Regions from separate parts of the Streptomyces sp. NPDC001002 genome, predicted to be linked through region 1. Evidence: riboswitches for the same ligand, from Rfam matches in the RefSeq annotation. Region 1 holds a riboswitch; each other region holds the start of a gene.

Region 1 (4,466 bases):
GGCGTCCCGCGCGAGGACCAGGACGACTTCCGGGACTGGGCGGGGATGATGATCCGGCACGGAGGCGGGCCGCGGGGCGGGGTCGCGCGGTCCGTGAAGAAGATGCGTGGGTATCTCCTCGACCTCATTCACAAGAAGCGCGCGGCCCTGCCCGCCGAGCCCGCGCCCGGCGAGGACCTCATCTCCGGCCTCATCCGCGCCTCGGACGAGGGCGAGCACCTCACCGAGAACGAGGCCGCGGCGATGGCGTTCATCCTGCTCTTCGCCGGCTTCGAGACCACCGTCAACCTGATCGGCAACGGCACGTACGCCCTCCTCACCCACCCCGAGCAGCGCACCCTCCTCCAGGACTCCCTGGCCGCGGGCGAACGCGGTCTGCTGGAGACCGGCGTGGAGGAACTCCTGCGCTACGACGGCCCGGTGGAGCTGGCGACCTGGCGATTCGCCACGCAGCAACTCACCGTCGGCGGGCAGGACATCGCGGCCGGCGACCCCGTTCTCGTCGTCCTCGCGGCGGCCGACCGGGATCCGGAGCGGTTCGCCGAGCCCGACACCCTCGACCTCTCGCGCCGGGACAACCAGCACCTGGGGTACGGCCACGGCATCCACTACTGCCTCGGCGCGCCGCTCGCCCGGCTGGAGGGACAGACCGCGCTGGCCACGCTGCTGACCCGGCTGCCGGACCTCCGACTCGCCGTGGATCCGGCCGAGTTGAGATGGCGCGGGGGACTCATCATGCGTGGACTGCGCACGCTGCCGGTCGAGTTCACGCCACCCGGGTGACCGGATCGTCACTGTGCGGGCGCACGTGTCCACCTGCGCAAACATGACGCGCATTCAACTCTGTGATCTTCACGTGATCTACGCGGCATTAACTTGTGACAAGCAATGGACTGCCTATACGTTCACCGTTCAAGTGCGGTGCCCAGCACCATGCGTCGCACTCGTCACCACTGTCTTCTGAAAGGCCCCCGCATGCTCTCCGGGAACGGTCGTCACCGTCGCCCCCGCCAGGCTCCGGCCCTCCTCGTCGCGGCCGGTGTGACGGGCTCCGCCATCGCCATCCCGCTCCTCGGCGCGGTGAGCGCCAGCGCGGCCGACGGCACCACCTGGGACAAGGTGGCGAACTGCGAGACCGGCGGCTCCTGGAGCCAGAACGACGGGACCGGTTTCTACGGCGGCCTCAAGCTGTCGCAGGACGACTGGGAGCAGTACGGCGGTCTCGACTACGCCTCGCGCCCCGACCTGGCCAGCCGCAACCAGCAGATAGCCGTCGCCGAGAAGATCCTGGACGACCAGGGCGTGGGCGCGTTCCACACCTGCGGGCTGACCGCGGGACTGTCGGCGGACGACGGGTCGACCGACATCGACACCGGGATCCTGGACGACTCGTCCGACCCCTCCTCGGGCTCCTCGGACGGTTCCGGCTCCACCGGCCTGTCCAACACTCCCGGCGGCACGTCCGACGACTCGTCCTCGACGGACTCGTCCACATCGCCGTCGGCCTCACCTGACTCTTCGTCCGATTCCTCGACCAACCCTGACGAATCGGACGAGTACCTCTCGCCCTCCGACTCCCCGTCCGAGTCGGCGAGCGGTTCACAGGGAAGCGACAGTCCGTCGACAGATCGGGCGAAGGGTGACGACTCGGACAAGTCCGAGCAGGCCGTGGGCTCTTGGAGCCTGGTCGACACCGGCGCGATCGGCTCCGGCAAGCACCGCGGCGCCAGCGCCGACGAGGATGCGGTCGGCACCGACAAGGGAGGGTCCGCGCAGGGGTCGTACACCGTCCGTGGTGGTGACACTCTCGCCTCCATCGCCGACTCCCTTGGCCTGGACGGCGGGTGGCGTGCGCTCTACGCCGAGAACAAGCAGGCCATCGGCGCGAACCCGAACGACATCGCGGCCGGTCAGACCCTGAACCTTCCCGGCGAATAGGGTCGGACAAGGGCCGAACGGGACGAAAAGCGACGGGAGTTAACGACGGTCTTCGGACTGAATGTCCGGTTTGGTGAAAGTGTGGGATGACTCTCAGAAGCCCTGATCGTCTTTGAGTTTCCGCGGAATCCGTGTCTACGGTCATCACCGTTCGTCAACACGGACCCCGAATGCCGCAACGCCGAATCCTGCCAGCGGCCGTAGGGAACAGTCGTCGCTTCACAGCGCCGTAGGCAGGAGCGGGGGACCCAGGTAAGTGCCGGGCCCGGCAGACAGTGCCGGAACCGGCTTGGGGTGAAGTCGTGCGCCGAGAGACGCGCGGCCGGGCAACTCACACGGCCCGAACCCGACAGCTCACCTCGCAGGCGTCGGTGAGGGGATCTCCGCATGCTGTTTTCCAGCAAGGGCAAGCACCGTCGTCCGTCCAAGGCCACCCGCGTCGCCACGCTCGCCGGCGTGACCGGTGTCGCCATCGCCGCCCCGCTCATGGCGGCCGGCAACGCCTCCGCCGCCACCGCCTCCGAGTGGGACACCGTCGCCCAGTGCGAGTCCGGCGGCAACTGGTCCATCAACACCGGCAACGGCTACTTCGGCGGTCTGCAGTTCTCCGCCTCGACCTGGGCCGCCTACGGCGGTACCCAGTATGCGGCGCAGGCCAACCAGGCCAGCAAGGCGCAGCAGATCACCGTCGCCGAGAAGGTGCTCGCCTCCCAGGGCAAGGGCGCCTGGCCGGTCTGCGGCACGGGCCTGTCCGGTGCCACGTACAACGGCGGCAGCTCGTCGAACTCCTCCAGCTCCTCGAACAACAGCAGCTCTTCGAGCAGCGGCACCAGCACCCGCTCGAACGACTCGACCAGCACCTCCCGCTCCGCCGACCGTCCGGCCGCGAAGAAGACCGTCACCACCCCGACCGGCAAGAAGGTCAAGAAGGGCGACGGCGAGTACAAGGTCGTCAAGGGCGACACCCTCAGCACGATCGCCGAGAAGCACAAGGTCAAGGGCGGCTGGGAGAAGCTGTTCAAGCTGAACAAGGACATCGTCGAGGACGCGGACCTCATCTACCCGGGTCAGCAGCTGCACCTCAAGTGACAGCCGGACCCTGGGCCGGACCTCTGGTGACAGGGACCTGGTAGCTGAACCACAGCGGCCCGACAGCCGTGTCCTCCATCATGGATGACACGTGAGGGCCTCCCCCGTCCCCACGGACTCCCCGCCTCGGTGCGTGTTCCCCCGTACGCACCGGGGCGGGGTTCTTTTTGCCCCTCTGCTTTGTTTCGTTCGGAAACAATTTGCTCCCGGTTCTGTCCAAGGGGCGGCCCATCGGCTGGCTGTTCGCCCCGGGACGGTTAGGCTCGGTCTCGCAGAGCCATCGCGGCCCGCGTAGCCGCGTCACATTGAAGAAGGAGATGCTCGTGCCGTCCATCGACGTCGTCGTAGCCCGGGAAATCCTGGACTCCCGAGGCAACCCCACGGTCGAGGTCGAGGTCGGCCTCGACGACGGCAGCACGGGTCGTGCCGCCGTCCCCTCCGGCGCCTCCACGGGTGCCTTCGAGGCCATCGAGCTGCGTGACGGTGACCCCAACCGCTACCAGGGCAAGGGCGTCGAGAAGGCCGTCCTCGCCGTGATCGAGCAGATCGGCCCGGAGCTGGTCGGTTACGACGCCACCGAGCAGCGCCTGATCGACCAGGCGATGTTCGACCTGGACGCCACCGACAACAAGGGCTCGCTCGGCGCCAACGCCATCCTCGGCGTCTCCCTCGCCGTCGCGCACGCCGCCTCCGAGGCCAGCGACCTCCCGCTCTTCCGCTACCTGGGCGGCCCGAACGCGCACCTGCTGCCGGTGCCGATGATGAACATCCTGAACGGCGGCTCGCACGCCGACTCCAACGTGGACATCCAGGAGTTCATGATCGCCCCGATCGGCGCGGAGTCCTTCTCCGAGGCCCTGCGCTGGGGTGCCGAGGTCTACCACACCCTCAAGAAGGTCCTGAAGAACAAGGGCCTGTCCACCGGCCTCGGCGACGAGGGCGGCTTCGCCCCGAACCTGGACTCCAACCGCGCCGCGCTCGACCTCATCCTTGAGGCGATCAAGCAGGCCGGCTACATCCCGGGCGAGCAGATCGCGCTCGCGCTCGACGTCGCCGCGTCCGAGTTCTACAACGAGGGCAAGTACGACTTCGAGGGCAAGTCCCGCTCGGCCGCCGAGATGACCGAGTACTACGAGGAGCTCGTGGCGGCGTACCCGCTCGTCTCCATCGAGGACCCGCTGTACGAGGACGACTGGGCCGGCTGGAAGGTCCTCACCGACCGCCTCGGCGACAAGGTGCAGATCGTCGGCGACGACCTGTTCGTCACCAACCCGGAGCGCCTGGCCCGCGGCATCGAGGACGGCGCGGCCAACGCGCTGCTCGTCAAGGTGAACCAGATCGGCTCGCTCACCGAGACCCTGGACGCCGTCGAGCTGGCCCAGCGCAACGGCTTCAAGTGCATGATGTCCCACCGCTCCGGCGAGACCGAGGACGTCACC
Region 2 (4,466 bases), on a different contig from region 1:
CACCAGCCACCAGCACCTGCCCTGGGTCGCCCTGGACACCGACGCGACCGAGGAGCGCGGCGAGGTGTACGGCTGCGCGCTCGGCTGGTCGGGCTCCTGGCGGATCGCGGTGGCCCAACTCCCCGACGCGCGCGTGCAGATCAACGGCGGTGTGGGCTACGACGAATCCGGGCTGCTGCGCCTGGCGGCCGGGGAGTCGTTCACGACCCCCGTCTTCGCCGGCCTGTGGAGCGACGGCGGCTTCGGCGGCGCGAGCCGCGCCTGGCACGCCTACCAGCGCGCGTACGTCATCCCGGACGCGGACCGGGACCGGCCCGTGCTGTTCAACTCCTGGGAGGCCACCGAGTTCGACATCTCCGAGGAGCAGCAGGGCACCCTCGCCCGGCAGGCCGCGGCGATCGGCGTCGAGCTCTTCGTGGTCGACGACGGCTGGTTCGGCAAGCGCGTCAACGACCGGGCCGGACTCGGCGACTGGACGCCCAACCCCGACCGCTTCCCCGGGGGCCTCAAGCCGCTCGCCGACGAGGTGCACGCGCTCGGCATGCAGTTCGGCATCTGGGTCGAGCCCGAGATGGTCAACGCGGACAGCGACCTGTACCGCGCGCACCCCGACTGGGTGCAGTTCCAACCGGGACGAAAGCGGACGGAGTTCCGCAATCAGCTCGTACTCAACCTGGCCCGGCCGGACGTCCAGGAGTACCTCTGGGAGAAGCTCGACGCCATCCTCTCCAGCGCCCCGATCGACTACGTCAAGTGGGACTTCAACCGCTGCTTCACCGACGCGGGCTGGCCCGGCGAGGCGTACCCGCAGCGGCTGTGGATCGACCACGTGCGCGCGCTGTACGCCCTGTTGGACCGGCTGCGGGCGGCCCACCCGGGGGTCTCCTTCGAGTCCTGCTCGGGCGGCGGCGGCAGGATCGACCTCGGGATCATGAGCCGTACGGACGAGGTGTGGACCTCGGACAACACCGACCCGCTGGACCGGCTCGCCATCCAGCACGGCTTCACCCAGATCCACCCCGCGCGCGTGATGGCCGCCTGGGTCACCGACAGCCCCAACACCCAGCTCAACGACCGGGTCAGCTCGCTGCGCTTCCGGTTCGTGAGCTCCATGGCGGGCGTGCTGGGGGTCGGCGGAGACCTCGCCAAGTGGTCCGAGGAGGAGCTGGCCGAGGCGGGCGGCTGGGTGGCCCTCTACAAGGAGATCCGGCACATCGTGCAGCGCGGTGACCTTCACCGTCTGCGGGCCCCGCAGGGCGGGCTCAGTGCCGTCCAGTACGTGCTCGGGGACGAGACCGTGGTCCTGGCCTGGCTTCAGGCGCAGAGCTACGGCGAGCCCGTGCCGGCGGTGCGGCTGCGCGGACTGGACCCGACAGCGTCGTACGAATGCCTCGAAACGGGCGAAGTTCACAGGGGTGCCGTACTGCTGCATCACGGACTGCGGACCGGGCTGCGCGGCGACTTCGATGCGACGGTTCTCCGACTCCGTCGCATCTGACTCTTCTGTCCGAATTGGCGCCTTGGTTCGCCTTCGTTCCAACTCGCTCTGGAATAAGGCGGACTGGGGTGACGTCACGTGAGGAGCGTCATATCCGTGACCGTGCGTGGTTCTGCATGTCCACGTAATTCACGTGCTTTTCAAGGGTGTTTGTGCCTGGTGGCGGGTCCTTAATTCACGCAGGGTGACCGTGAATTCTCACAAGGGATCAAGAGAAACGTATTCACAGGGAACCTCTACTTGTTCCTTCGCGTCCTGGTCGCTTACGTTCGCCACCAATCCGGACGGACGCCCAATCCTGCCGCCGACCGGAGTCCGCTCAACTCACCCGTGAACGGCAGGAGCGGGGGACCCACAGGTACAACCGCCTGTTCCGGTCTCCGGAAGAGGCTTGGGGTAAAGCCGTGCCGAAAAGCGCGGCCGGGCATCTCCAGCTCGCACCCGACAGCTCACCTCGCAGGCGCCGGAGAGGAATTCGTCATGCCCGCGAAGGGTAAGCACCGTCGCCCCAAGTCCCAGCGCCTGACCCGCACCATCGCCGTCGCCGGCACCGGGGGCGCCGCGCTCGCCCTCCCGCTGATGGGGGCCACCGGCGCCCACGCGGCCACCTCCGAATCGGCTTCCCAGGGCGTTTCGGAAAAGGCCGTCCAGTCGCTTCCGGCCGCCGAGAATGCGTCGGTCCAGCAGAAGTCGACGGCACAGAAGTCCGCCAAGAAGAGCACAGCCAACACCCAAGGTGTGCGCACCTATTCGGTGCGATCCGGTGACTGGCTGGCGAAGATCGCCGACGAGGAGAACGTCACCGGCGGCTGGCAGAAGCTCTACTCGGACAACCGTGAGGCGGTCGGCGACGACCCGTCGCTCATCCACCCCGGCCTGAAGCTCACGCTCGGCAAGAAGGCCGCGACCGGCACCACCGACTCGTCGCCCTCTTCCTCGTCCTCTTCTTCGTCGTCCTCGAAGAATTCGGGCTCGTCGTCCTCGAAGGACTCCTCCTCGAAGAGTTCCTCCTCGGACAGCCAGGCCTCCTCGAACTCGACGAGCACGCAGTCCGCCGACTCCGCGAGCTCCAGCGGCTACACCCTCCCGGTCACCGGTGCCACCATCGGCACCGGCTACCGCGTGGCCGGCAGTATGTGGTCCAGCGGCTACCACACGGGCGTCGACTTCGTCGTCCCGACCGGCACCTCGCTCAAGGCCGTCGCCGCGGGCACGGTCGTCTCCGCGGGCTGGGGCGGCGCGTACGGCAACCAGGTCGTCATCAAGCTGAACGACGGCTACTACGCCCAGTACGCCCACCTCTCGCAGCTCTCCGTCTCGGCCGGCCAGACCGTGACCGAGGGCCAGCAGGTCGGCCTCTCCGGCGCGACCGGCAACGTGACCGGACCGCACCTGCACTTCGAGATCCGTACGACCCCGGACTACGGGTCCGACGTGGACCCGGTCGCCTACCTCCGTACGAAGGGTGTCGCCGTCGGCTGACGCGCCCCCTGAACCACCTGCCTGACACGCTGCCGAAGGCCGGATCCCGATCCCCGGGTCCGGCCTTCGGTGTGACGTGGTGCCGCCTTCGGCAGGGCGTTCCAGCCGTCAACAGCCGTGGCCGGAAAGCTATTCCTGGTTTGGTGAACACTTTAGGAGTGGCTTATCTCACCGCACGTCAACCCCTTCCTACGGTCGCGTAGGTCACATTCGAAGGTGAATCATGTTCGCTTGTGGCAGACGATTCGAAGAATGACAGCAGATCAGTGATCGGGTCGTACGTTGCGGTGGGGGACAGCTTCACCGAAGGCGTCGGCGACCCCGGCCCCGACGGGGCGATGGTCGGTTGGGCCGACCGGTTCGCGGTACTGCTCGCGGACCGGGAGCCCGAGGGCCACTTCACGTACAACAACCTCGCCGTACGCGGAAAGCTGCTCGACCAGATCGTGGCGGACCAGCTTCCGCAGGCGCTCGAACTCGCCCCGGACCTGATCTCCTTCAGCGCCGGCGGCAACGACATCATCCGGCCCGGCACCGACCCCGACGAGGTCGCCGAGCGGTTCGAGCTGGCGATCGCCCGGCTCACCGAGTCGGCCGGCACCGTCCTGGTGACGACCGGCTTCGACACCCGAGGCGTCCCCGTGCTCAAGCATCTGCGCGGCAAGATCGCCACCTACAACGGACATGTGCGCGCGGTCGCCGACCGGTACGGCTGTCCCGTGCTCGACCTGTGGTCCCTCAAGACCGTCCAGGACCGCCGGGCCTGGGACGACGACCGGCTGCACCTCTCGCCCGAGGGGCACACGCGCGTGGCGCTGCGCGCGGGCCAGGTGCTCGGTCTGGAGGTACCGGCCGACCCGGACCAGGCCTGGCCCCCGCTGCCGCCCCGCGGCACCCTGGAGGTCCGGCGGGACGACGTGCACTGGGCGCGCGAGTACCTGGTGCCGTGGATCGGACGGCGGCTGCGCGGCGAGTCGTCGGGCGACCACGTCACGGCGAAGGGCGCGCTGTCCCCGGACGACATCAAGTCGCGGATCGCCCGGGTGGCTTGACGGGTGCCAGCGGTGTGGGCCGTGCCGACCTGAAACGGCGCGGCCCACACCGCTGGAGTATCGAGGCGATCGACCCCGCGGTGGCGGGGTGACCGGGGGAGAGGGTGGCTCTCAGCGGTCGGACGCGGTCAACGCCTCCTGCGCGAGACCCAGTTCCCGGGCCACCGCCTCGTCCACCCACTCCTGCGCCCGCGCCCGCGGCACCGCGCCGGGGTACGACGTCAGCTGGACGGCGAGCCCGTCGAGCAGGGCCGTGAGGCGCAGAGCCGTGCCGTGCGGGTCGGGGCAGTGGAACTCGCCGGCGGCGACGCCCTCCGCGATGACCTCGGCGAGCGCGGCCTTCCACTGCCGGTCCAGGTCCCGGGTGACCTCCCGCAGCGCGGGCTCGCGCAGCGCCGCCGCCCAGCCCTCGATCCACAGCCGCCAGCCCTTGG
Region 3 (4,466 bases), on a different contig from region 1:
GGGGTCGAGGTGGTGGTGATCCCGGAGTACGAGGAGCGAGCGAAGGCGCCCAACTCCCACCTCCTGGCCTGACGTCCACCCCTGCCCTGTCGGTCCAATCGGCCCAACAGATCCTGCGCCCCACTCCCCGAACGGTCACTCTGCGAGAGACCCGAATGGACATAAGCGGAGGAAAAGATGGCCGTGAGGTCACTCACAAGACGAGCCGCCGCGCTCCTGATCGCGCCCCTTCTCACCGTGACCGTCGCCTCGTGCGGCAGCGCGGACCCCGGTACCCGGACCATGGCCCGCGCCCTCCCCCCGGACGCCACGTTCACCCACCCCGGCGTGCTCGTCAGCAAGGCGCAGCTGGACACCGTACGAAAGAACGTCACCGCCGGGAAGCAGCCGTGGCTGAAGGCGTTCCTGGACATGCGGGACAGCAAGTACGGGTCGTACAAGTACCGGCCCGAGCCGTACGAGAACGTCGACTGTCCCTGGGGCGGCAAGGTCGCGCAGGGGTGTGTGGAGGAGCGGGAGGACGCGATCGCCGCGTACACACAGGCACTGCTCTTCAGCGTCACCGGCAAGCAGGAGCACGCGCTGAAGGCGCGGGAGATCATGGACGCCTGGTCGGCGAAGATCAAGCGGCACTCCGAGGAGGACGCCGGACTGCAGACCGCGTGGGCCGGGTCGACATGGGCGCGGGCGGCGGAGATCGTGCGGTACGCGCCGGGTGCCGGGTGGCCGGCCGACCGGGTCGCACGGTTCGAGAAGATGCTGCGTACGGCGTATCAGCCGTACGTCACCGAGAAGCTGCCCGACTACAACGGCAACTGGGACCTCGCGATGACCGACGCGGCGATCGGCATCGCCGTCTTCACCAACGACCACAAGGCCTTCGACGCCGCCCTCGCCCGGTTCCGCGACCGCGTGCCCGCCTACTTCTACCTGGAGAAGGACGGCAAGGTCCCGCTCACCGTGGCCGGCTCGACCATGAACACGCCGCAGAAGCTGACGACGTACTGGTTCAAGCAGGGGACGTACAAAGACGGCGTCGCGCAGGAGACCTGCCGCAACTTCAAGCACGTCGGCTACTCGCTCGCCGCCACCGCGCACATCGCCGAGACCGCCTGGCACCAGGGCGTCGACCTGTACGGCGAGGTCAAGGACCGGCTGACCGCGGCGCTCGCCTTCCACGCCCGCTACCAGCTGGGCGAGAACCCGCCCGCGTGGCTGTGCGGCGGCAAGGTCGACCGGAACATGGGCCCCGACCTGGAGGTCGCCCTCAACCACCTGGAGGGCCGACTCGGCGGCTCCGTCCCGGCCGCCCACAAGCTGGCCGAGGAGACCCGCCCGGCCGGTACCGACGATCTCTTCGTCTCCTGGGAGACCCTGACCCACGCCGGAAACCCGGCGACCTGACCGGCCCGGTCGCTCCCCGGCCGCTCCCGTCCCGATCTCTCCTTGGTCACTCCCGTCCCGCGGATGGCGTACAGTGGAGAACACAACGGCGCGGGGTGGAGCAGCTCGGTAGCTCGCTGGGCTCATAACCCAGAGGTCGCAGGTTCAAATCCTGTCCCCGCTACTGACGGCACAGGGCCGGAGTCCAGATCATCGGATTCCGGCCCTGAGTCATTTCCCGCCCCTGTCTTCGGGCTCTCTTCGGCCGTTGTCACGCCCGGTGAGCAGGCGAATGCCCTCCGCCCAACAACTGACATCCCGTCAACAGCTCTGTTCATTCCCGGGCTTGGTCAACTCGCCCGATTTTCACCGGTCATGGCCCGAACGTCCTGCGTGAAAACGTTAATGATCAAGCCGAACAGCTTGGAATCCCCACCCCGTGTCTATTAACGTTCGATAACGCAGCGCGGTCGTCCCAGCCGTCACAAGAGTCGGCTCCGTGCGCACGCGCCGAATCCCGCAAGGGAACCGGGGAACCACCAACTTGGGGTGAATCGCGAGTAGTCCGTCGTGTACGCACGACCGGTTTACGCGCGTAGGAGACCTTCCTGCTCCGAACCCGTCAGCTAACCCGGTAGGCGAGAAGGAAGGAAAGGAGTACGCCCAGGTGGCGTCCAACCCCCCTGCCCCGGCGGCCCCGTCCGTGCCGAGCCAGCGTGACAACGAGACGTTCGGCTACGGCGGATACCGCACCGACGAGGGCCCTTGGGAGGAATGGAACCCCACCGAGGATTCCGTCCGCCCCAACCGCGGTCGCCACCGCGTCTCCAAGCAGCGCGGCGGCGGCGGGGGATTCGCCCGCAGCTCCACCGTCCTGGGCGTCGGTGTCATAGCCGCGGTGAGCGCGGGCGGCATGGCCAGCGCCAACACCGGCAAGCCGCCGGTCTCCATCTCCGTGCCCGACCTGCCGAACGTCGGCTCGGTCTTCGGCGAGACCTCCACCCCCGCCGCCAAGGGCTCCGCGACCGCCCTCAGCAGCGTCGGTGTGACCTCCACCGAGACCGAGCAGGGCACCAAGGACGCCGGCGAGGTGCTGCGCGACCGCATCATGGCGCAGGCCGAGTCCCAGCGCGTCCAGGTCGACAGCAAGGTCCAGTACGCCACCGAGGCCTCCCTCTCCAAGCAGGTCGACGAGGCCGCCGCGAAGGCGGAGAAGGCGGCCGCCGAGAAGGCCGCCGCCGCGAAGAAGAAGGCGGAGGCGGAGGCCAAGAAGAAGGCCGAGGCCGCGAAGCTGGCGGAACTGGCCACGCAGTACCGCCTGCCGGTCGCCTCCTACACGATCACCGGCACCTTCGGGCAGGCCGGTTCCCTGTGGTCCTCCGGCTACCACACGGGCCTCGACTTCGCCGCCCCCACGGGCACGCTCATCAAGGCCATCCACAGCGGCACCGTCACGGAGGCCGGCTGGGCTGGCTCGTACGGCTACCGCACGATCCTCACCCTCGACGACGGTACGGAGCTGTGGTTCTGCCACCAGTCGTCGATCGGCGTGAGCGTGGGCCAGAAGGTCGCCACCGGCGATGTCATCGGCCGCGTGGGCGCCACCGGCAACGTGACCGGGGCGCACCTGCACCTGGAGGTCCACCCGAACGGCCAGGCCGACGGGATCGACCCGATGGCGTGGCTGCGCAGCAAGGGCCTCACCCCCTGACACAGGCCGCTGTCGAAAAGCACCGATAGGCATCGCCAAGTTCCCGGAACAGCGGACTCCGCTTGTTTACGGGAACTTTGCGGCTCCCGCGGAAGACCGGTCTCCGCTGCCGGCGTTGATGTGAAGCATGACGTCCTCCTCTGCTTCTCTGCGCAAGCTCGGCTCCTCCGACCTGGAGGTCTTCCCCCTTTCCCTCGGCGGCAACGTCTTCGGCTGGACGGCCGACGAGGCGACCTCCTTCGCCGTCCTGGACGCCTACGCGGCGGCCGGCGGCAACTTCGTCGACACCGCCGACTCCTACACGGCCTGGATCGAGGGCAACTCCGGCGGCGAGTCCGAGACGATCATCGGCAAGTGGGTCAAGGCCCGCGGCAACCGCTCCGACATCGTCATCGCGACCAAGGTCAGCCAGCACCCCGACTACAAGGGCCTGTCCGGCGCGAATATCAAGGCCGCCGCCGACGCCTCGCTGCGCCGCCTGGAAACCGACTACATCGACCTCTACTACACCCACTTCGACCAGCCCGAGGTCCCGGTCGAGGAGATCATCGGCGCGCTCGACGAGCTGGTGCGGTCGGGCAAGGTACGCAACATCGCCGTCTCCAACATCACGCCGGAGCGGCTGCGGGAGTCCCTGGAGTTCTCCGACCGCGAGGACCTGGCCCGGTACGTGGCCATCCAGCCCCACTACAACCTGGTCTCCCGCGACACCTACGAGGGCGAGCTGCGGGACATCGCCGCCACCGCGGGCCTCGCCGCCGTCCCCTACTTCGCCCTGGCCGCCGGCTTCCTCACCGGGAAGTACCGGCCCGGTACGACGGTGGAGAGCGCGCGAGCGGGCCGCGCCGGCGCCTACCTGGAGTCGGAGCGGGGGCAGCGGGTGCTGACCGCCCTCGACGAGATCGCCGCCGCCCATGACGCGCAGGTCGCGACCGTGGCCCTGGCCTGGCTCGCCGCCCAGCCGACGGTGGCCGCCCCGATCGCGTCCGCCCGCACGCTTGAGCAGCTGCCCGCCCTGCTGGCGGTGGCGGACCTGACCCTGACGGAGACGGAGATCGACCGCTTGACGCAGGCGTCGGCCTGACCGATCTCCGGCGTACGCGGTTGATCTACGGCTGGTACGGGTTGTACGCGGGGTACGGCGACGCCGGATAGGCGGGCTGCGCCGGATACCCGTACACCCCGTGCACCGGCCAGGGCGGGGCGGTCACCGCGACCGGCGGGGCCGTCGTCCTGGCCGCGTAGTCCAGCGCCGGACGGGCCACGTCCTTGCGGGCCCACAACTCGGCGAGCAGTTCCCTCTCCCGTACGACGAAGTCGGCGCCGGCTCGGCCGCGGCGCCCCCGGTGCCGTAGGAAGGCCAGGGAGGTCG
Region 4 (4,466 bases), on a different contig from region 1:
CCTACGACCGCATCAGCGCCGAGATGGTCCGCATGCTGCTCGCGCAGATCGCCGGCGAGGACACGGCGGGGGTGCTGCTGCCGACGGAGTTGGTGATCAGGGAGTCGGCGTGACCCGAACTCCGGTTGTCCACGCACATGTAGTCAGCAACCGTCCGGTTCGCGTCGAGTTAGCCGGGCTTTCCATCCGTATTCTCTGATCATGGCCGCACCCCTCGCATATTCACTCATCGCCACGGATCTGGACGGCACCCTGCTCCGGGGCGACGACACCCTCTCCGACCGGTCTCTCGCCGCGCTCGCGCGGGCGGTCGGCGCCGGGGCCCGCCATCTCGTCGTGACCGGACGGCCGGCCCCGAGAGTGCGACCGCTCCTCGACGACCTGGGGAGCAGGGGGCTCGCGGTGTGCGGGCAGGGCGCGCAGGTGTACGACGCCGGCGCGGACCGGCTGCTCTGGTCGGTCACCCTGGACCGGGAGTTGGCCGAGACCGCGCTCGGCAAGATCGAGGCGGAGGTCGGGCAGGTGTACGCGGCCGTGGACCAGGACGGCGTCGACGGACTCACGCTCATCGAACCCGGCTACCTCATGCCGCACCCCACCCTGCCCGCCGTCCAGGTCGGCCGCCGCGACGACCTGTGGCACGAACCGATCAGCAAGGTGCTGCTGCGCCATCCCGACCTGTCCGACGACGAGTTGGCCACGACGGCCCGCACAGTGGTGGGTTCACTGGCCACCGTCACCATGTCGGGACCCGGCACCGTCGAACTCCAGCCATGCGGCGTCACCAAGGCGACCGGCCTCGCCCTGGCCGCCCGCCACCTGGGCCTGGGCCCGCACGAGACGATCGCCTTCGGCGACATGCCCAACGACATCCCCATGTTCGACTGGGCCGCCCACGGAGTGGCCATGGCCAACGCCCACCCCGAACTCAAGGCGGTGGCAGACGAGGTGACGACGTCGAACGAGGACGACGGCATCGCCGTAGTCCTGGAACGACTATTCCCACAGCGCCCCTGATAGGCCCGAAGGGCCTTCAGGGGCGCGGGGAACTGCGCGACCAGCCACGACGGCGCCGCAGCCGCAAACGAACACATCGCGGCACTTCCCATCGCGGCCGATCCGACGGAGTCAGTACGCCCCGTAGACGTTGTCGATCGAGCCGTAAACCGCCGCCGCGTAGTTGCAGGCCGCCGTGATGTTCGCGACCGGGTCGTACGGGTCGAAGGACGTGCCGGCCACGTGGTACGCGGCGAAGGTCGGGTCGATCACCTGGAGCAGGCCCTTGGACGGGGTGCCGGCCACCGCGTTGGAGTCCCAGTTGTTGATGGCGTACTGATTGCCGGACGACTCACGGATCACGTTGCGGTAGATGCCGTCGTACGTGCCCGGGATCCCGTTCTGCGCCATGACCTGGAGCGAGGCGCGGATCCAGCCGTCGAGGGTGTTGGAGTACCCCAGCGACGCGGCGGTCACCGTCGACGAGGGAGCCGCGGACGCGGTGGTCGCGCCGATGACGGGGAGGGCGAGCACCGCGGCCCCCGTGCCGAGCACGGCGAGCTTGCGGGCGAGGCGGGAGTTGCGGCTGCGACGGTGCTGAGCGGATGCAGGCATGACGAGGTTCCTCTCCGTCGCCTGCGAGGTGAGCTGTCGGGTTCGGGCTGGGAGGTGCCCGGCCACGCCCTTGCGGACGCGACTTAACCCCAAGCCGTCCCGGTCGCGCTGACCGGTCCGGCGACTTACCTGGGTCCCCCGCTCCTGCCGTGCGGTGAGTTCGTGACTGGGATGCCGGGCGGCGGCAGGATTCGGCGTTCCACCCGACAGGGCGGGAACGTATGCGAGAGCACATGTCCGGAACAAGTACCGGATTCACACATCGACCCTATTGACCTTGGTCTGAGGCCTATGGGGCGCTTGATCCTTTGCGCCTGCCAAGAGTCAACTGGCAAGCGGCGGAAGGAGAAACGCCGACATGTCGGGGCACAGGGCATACACAGAAACGCGTGACCCAAGTCACGGCAGGATTAAGAACGGCAAAACGGGCATTCATCCTCAACTGGCAGTTCTCGGAATCCTCTTCTCCCAGGTCCGATGAAAGATCACCTCACCGCCTTCGGTGCAGATCACCTCATTCGAGGTAATAAATTCCGTTTCGTCGCACGTAATCTCCGACCGGGTGCGCACGGTGGTGTCCCAGGCCTGCTCCGGCCGATGCAGCCGGATCGACCAGTCGGACCGCGTACGCGCCGACAACGGATCCGACTCGTCGATCGTGTACGTCTCCAGCGCGTCCTCGGTGAACTCCAACCCGTCCGGATACACCCGGGTCCCGCCGTACCGCGGGTCCACCTCCAGCCGCCACTCACCCTTCGCGACATCCCGCACGACCACCCGCTCGGGCCGCGGCTCGTCCAACGTGGCCGGGTAGTTGACCCCGAGCGGCTCGGCCTCCTCGGGCCCCTCGAAGCGAATGCCGTCCGTCGATTCCCGTTCCCGCACCGGGAGTTCGAGCGCGCTGCCCTCCGGGTCCATCGTGAAGCCGGCCGCCGACTCCGGCTGGGGCCAGATCCACGGCCAGTACGCCGAGGACACCGCGAGCCGGATGCGATGCCCGGCCGGGACGGCGTACCCGATGCCGTTCAGCTCGAAGGTCACGTCCTCCACCGCGCCCGGCGTCCAGGGCACCGCCCGCTCCCGGCCGAACCGCGCCGACAGATTCAGCACCCCGCGCGTGATCAGCGTCGACGCTCCGTCCGGCGCCACATCGCACAGCCGGGCGATCACCTGCCCCCGCGCCACCTCCGAGGTCAGCCGCAACCGCACCCTCGGCCGCCCCAGCACCCAGGTCTCCGCCGGCACCTCGAACTCGAAGCACGCCGAGCGCGCGTCCTCGTCCCGCTGGTCCGGCGGCAGATCGGCGTCGTTCCCGAAGGGGAAGAACCGGCCCGCGTCCACCCCCGTGTGCATGGGCGACCGCACGATCGCGGGTGCGCCACGCAGCCCGTACGTCGTCGTCTTGACGTGCGGCGAGGGCCAGGCCGGCTCGCCGACCCAGCGGCCGGGCAGGGTCTCGTAGACCGTGGCCGGCGGGTGCGCGTCGCTGACGTAGGAGCGCAGCAGGGGGTCGGCCATGACGCCGGTGTCCTTGCCCTTCAGCCAGTGGTCCCACCAGCGCAGGGTCTCCTGGAGGAAGCCGATCGCCGGGCCCGGCGGCAGGCCGCGGTCCGGGTACTGGTGGGACCAGGGGCCGATCAGCCCCCGTACCCGGTCCGCCGGAAGGTGCTCGACGAGCCGCAGCACGGTGTCGCGGTACGGGTCGTGCCAGCCGCCCACCGCCAGGACGGCCGCGTCGATCGCGCCGTAGTCCTCGCAGACGCTGCCGTGCCGCCAGTAGTCGTCCCGGGTCTGGTGGGCGAGCCAGGTGTGGATGAAGGGGTCGACGGCCTCCAGGCGTTTGAGCCACATGTCCCGCCATTCCTCGCCCACATGGAGCGGGTCCGGCGGGCGGGAGACGAAGGCGAGCATGGTCGCCGCCCACGCGTGCATGTCGACGGCGAGGGCGGAACCACCCATGTAGTGCACGTCGTTGTCATAACGGTCGTCCGTGGAGCAGACGGTGACGACCGCCTTGAGCGGCTCGGGTGCGAGGGCCGCCAGCTGGAGGGAGTTGAAGCCGCCCCAGGAGATGCCGAACATGCCCACCTTGCCGTCGCACCAGGGCTGCGCGGCAAGCCAGTTGACCACTTCCACCCCGTCGGCCAGCTCGGTCGCCGAGTACTCGTCACCCGGCATGCCCTCGCTGTTGCCGTGCCCGCGCACGTCGACCCGGACGGAGGCGTAGCCGTGCCCGGCGTACCAGGGGTGGCGCTGGGCGTCGCGGGGCGCGGTCCAGTCGGTCAGGCGGTACGGCAGGTATTCGAGGAGCGCCGGTACGGGCTCCTCGGTGAGCGGGCGCCATACGCGGGCGTACAACCGCGTTCCGTCGGGCAGCCGGACACGGAGGTCCTCGTGAGTCGTCTCGTACGGGAAGGACGTTCTGATGTGCATGAGCGTGACCCCAGTGGCTGCGTGGGCTTCAGTGGACTCGGCTGTAATGGACTCGGCTTCAGTGGACCGGGTGCATCGTGCGGCGCAGCCAGGGCGCCGCGGCGATCACCGCGAGGCCCGCGGCCACCGCGATCGCGCCGTTGACGCCGAAGTAGGCCGGCTTGGAGACGTCGTCGTAGAGCTTCACCGTCTGGGCCTGGATGCCGTTGGCGAGCGCGAGGGACAGGAACCAGAGGGACATGGTCTGGCTGGAGAAGGCGGCCGGGGCGAGCTTGGTGGTCGCGGACATGCCGGAGGTCTCCAGGAGGATGTCGCCGAGGCCGAGCAGCAGGTAGGAGCCGACGATCCACCAGACCGACATCAGGTAGTCGTCGCCGCTGTGTCCGCTGGTCGGCAGGACCATCAGCAGGAAGGACAGGCCG

Evidence for each region. A riboswitch is a leader RNA that binds a small molecule or an ion and turns the genes downstream of it on or off. The one in region 1 is predicted to bind cyclic di-AMP.
Region 2: linked by a shared signal. The riboswitch ahead of ACWDR3_RS26475 (M23 family metallopeptidase) and the one ahead of ACWDR3_RS39375 (transglycosylase family protein) in region 1 are both predicted to bind cyclic di-AMP.
Region 3: linked by a shared signal. The riboswitch ahead of ACWDR3_RS23560 (M23 family metallopeptidase) and the one ahead of ACWDR3_RS39375 (transglycosylase family protein) in region 1 are both predicted to bind cyclic di-AMP.
Region 4: linked by a shared signal. The riboswitch ahead of ACWDR3_RS20120 (transglycosylase SLT domain-containing protein) and the one ahead of ACWDR3_RS39375 (transglycosylase family protein) in region 1 are both predicted to bind cyclic di-AMP.

Annotation. Positions count from the first base shown of each region.
Region 1 covers NZ_JBSFLV010000146.1:17,784-22,249, forward strand. The annotation lists gene ACWDR3_RS39365 (cytochrome P450 family protein) at 1-783, shown strand, start outside; gene ACWDR3_RS39370 (transglycosylase family protein) at 976-1,938, shown strand; cyclic di-AMP (ydaO/yuaA leader) riboswitch at 2,154-2,321, shown strand; gene ACWDR3_RS39375 (transglycosylase family protein) at 2,326-3,027, shown strand; partial or broken gene eno (phosphopyruvate hydratase) at 3,345-4,466, shown strand, end outside.
Region 2 covers NZ_JBSFLV010000062.1:31,237-35,702, forward strand. The annotation lists gene ACWDR3_RS26470 (alpha-galactosidase) at 1-1,498, shown strand, start outside; cyclic di-AMP (ydaO/yuaA leader) riboswitch at 1,805-1,976, shown strand; gene ACWDR3_RS26475 (M23 family metallopeptidase) at 1,979-2,980, shown strand; gene ACWDR3_RS26480 (SGNH/GDSL hydrolase family protein) at 3,247-4,032, shown strand; gene ACWDR3_RS26485 (TetR/AcrR family transcriptional regulator) at 4,144-4,466, opposite strand, start outside.
Region 3 covers NZ_JBSFLV010000051.1:38,559-43,024, forward strand. The annotation lists gene ACWDR3_RS23545 (dihydrofolate reductase family protein) at 1-72, shown strand, start outside; gene ACWDR3_RS23550 (alginate lyase family protein) at 178-1,404, shown strand; tRNA gene ACWDR3_RS23555 (tRNA-Met) at 1,494-1,567, shown strand; cyclic di-AMP (ydaO/yuaA leader) riboswitch at 1,882-2,039, shown strand; gene ACWDR3_RS23560 (M23 family metallopeptidase) at 2,051-3,094, shown strand; gene ACWDR3_RS23565 (aldo/keto reductase) at 3,222-4,178, shown strand; gene ACWDR3_RS23570 (PrsW family intramembrane metalloprotease) at 4,204-4,466, opposite strand, start outside.
Region 4 covers NZ_JBSFLV010000041.1:12,356-16,821, forward strand. The annotation lists gene ACWDR3_RS20110 (LacI family DNA-binding transcriptional regulator) at 1-113, shown strand, start outside; gene ACWDR3_RS20115 (HAD family hydrolase) at 202-1,017, shown strand; gene ACWDR3_RS20120 (transglycosylase SLT domain-containing protein) at 1,129-1,611, opposite strand; cyclic di-AMP (ydaO/yuaA leader) riboswitch at 1,615-1,778, opposite strand; gene ACWDR3_RS20125 (CocE/NonD family hydrolase) at 2,050-4,044, opposite strand; gene ACWDR3_RS20130 (peptide MFS transporter) at 4,103-4,466, opposite strand, start outside.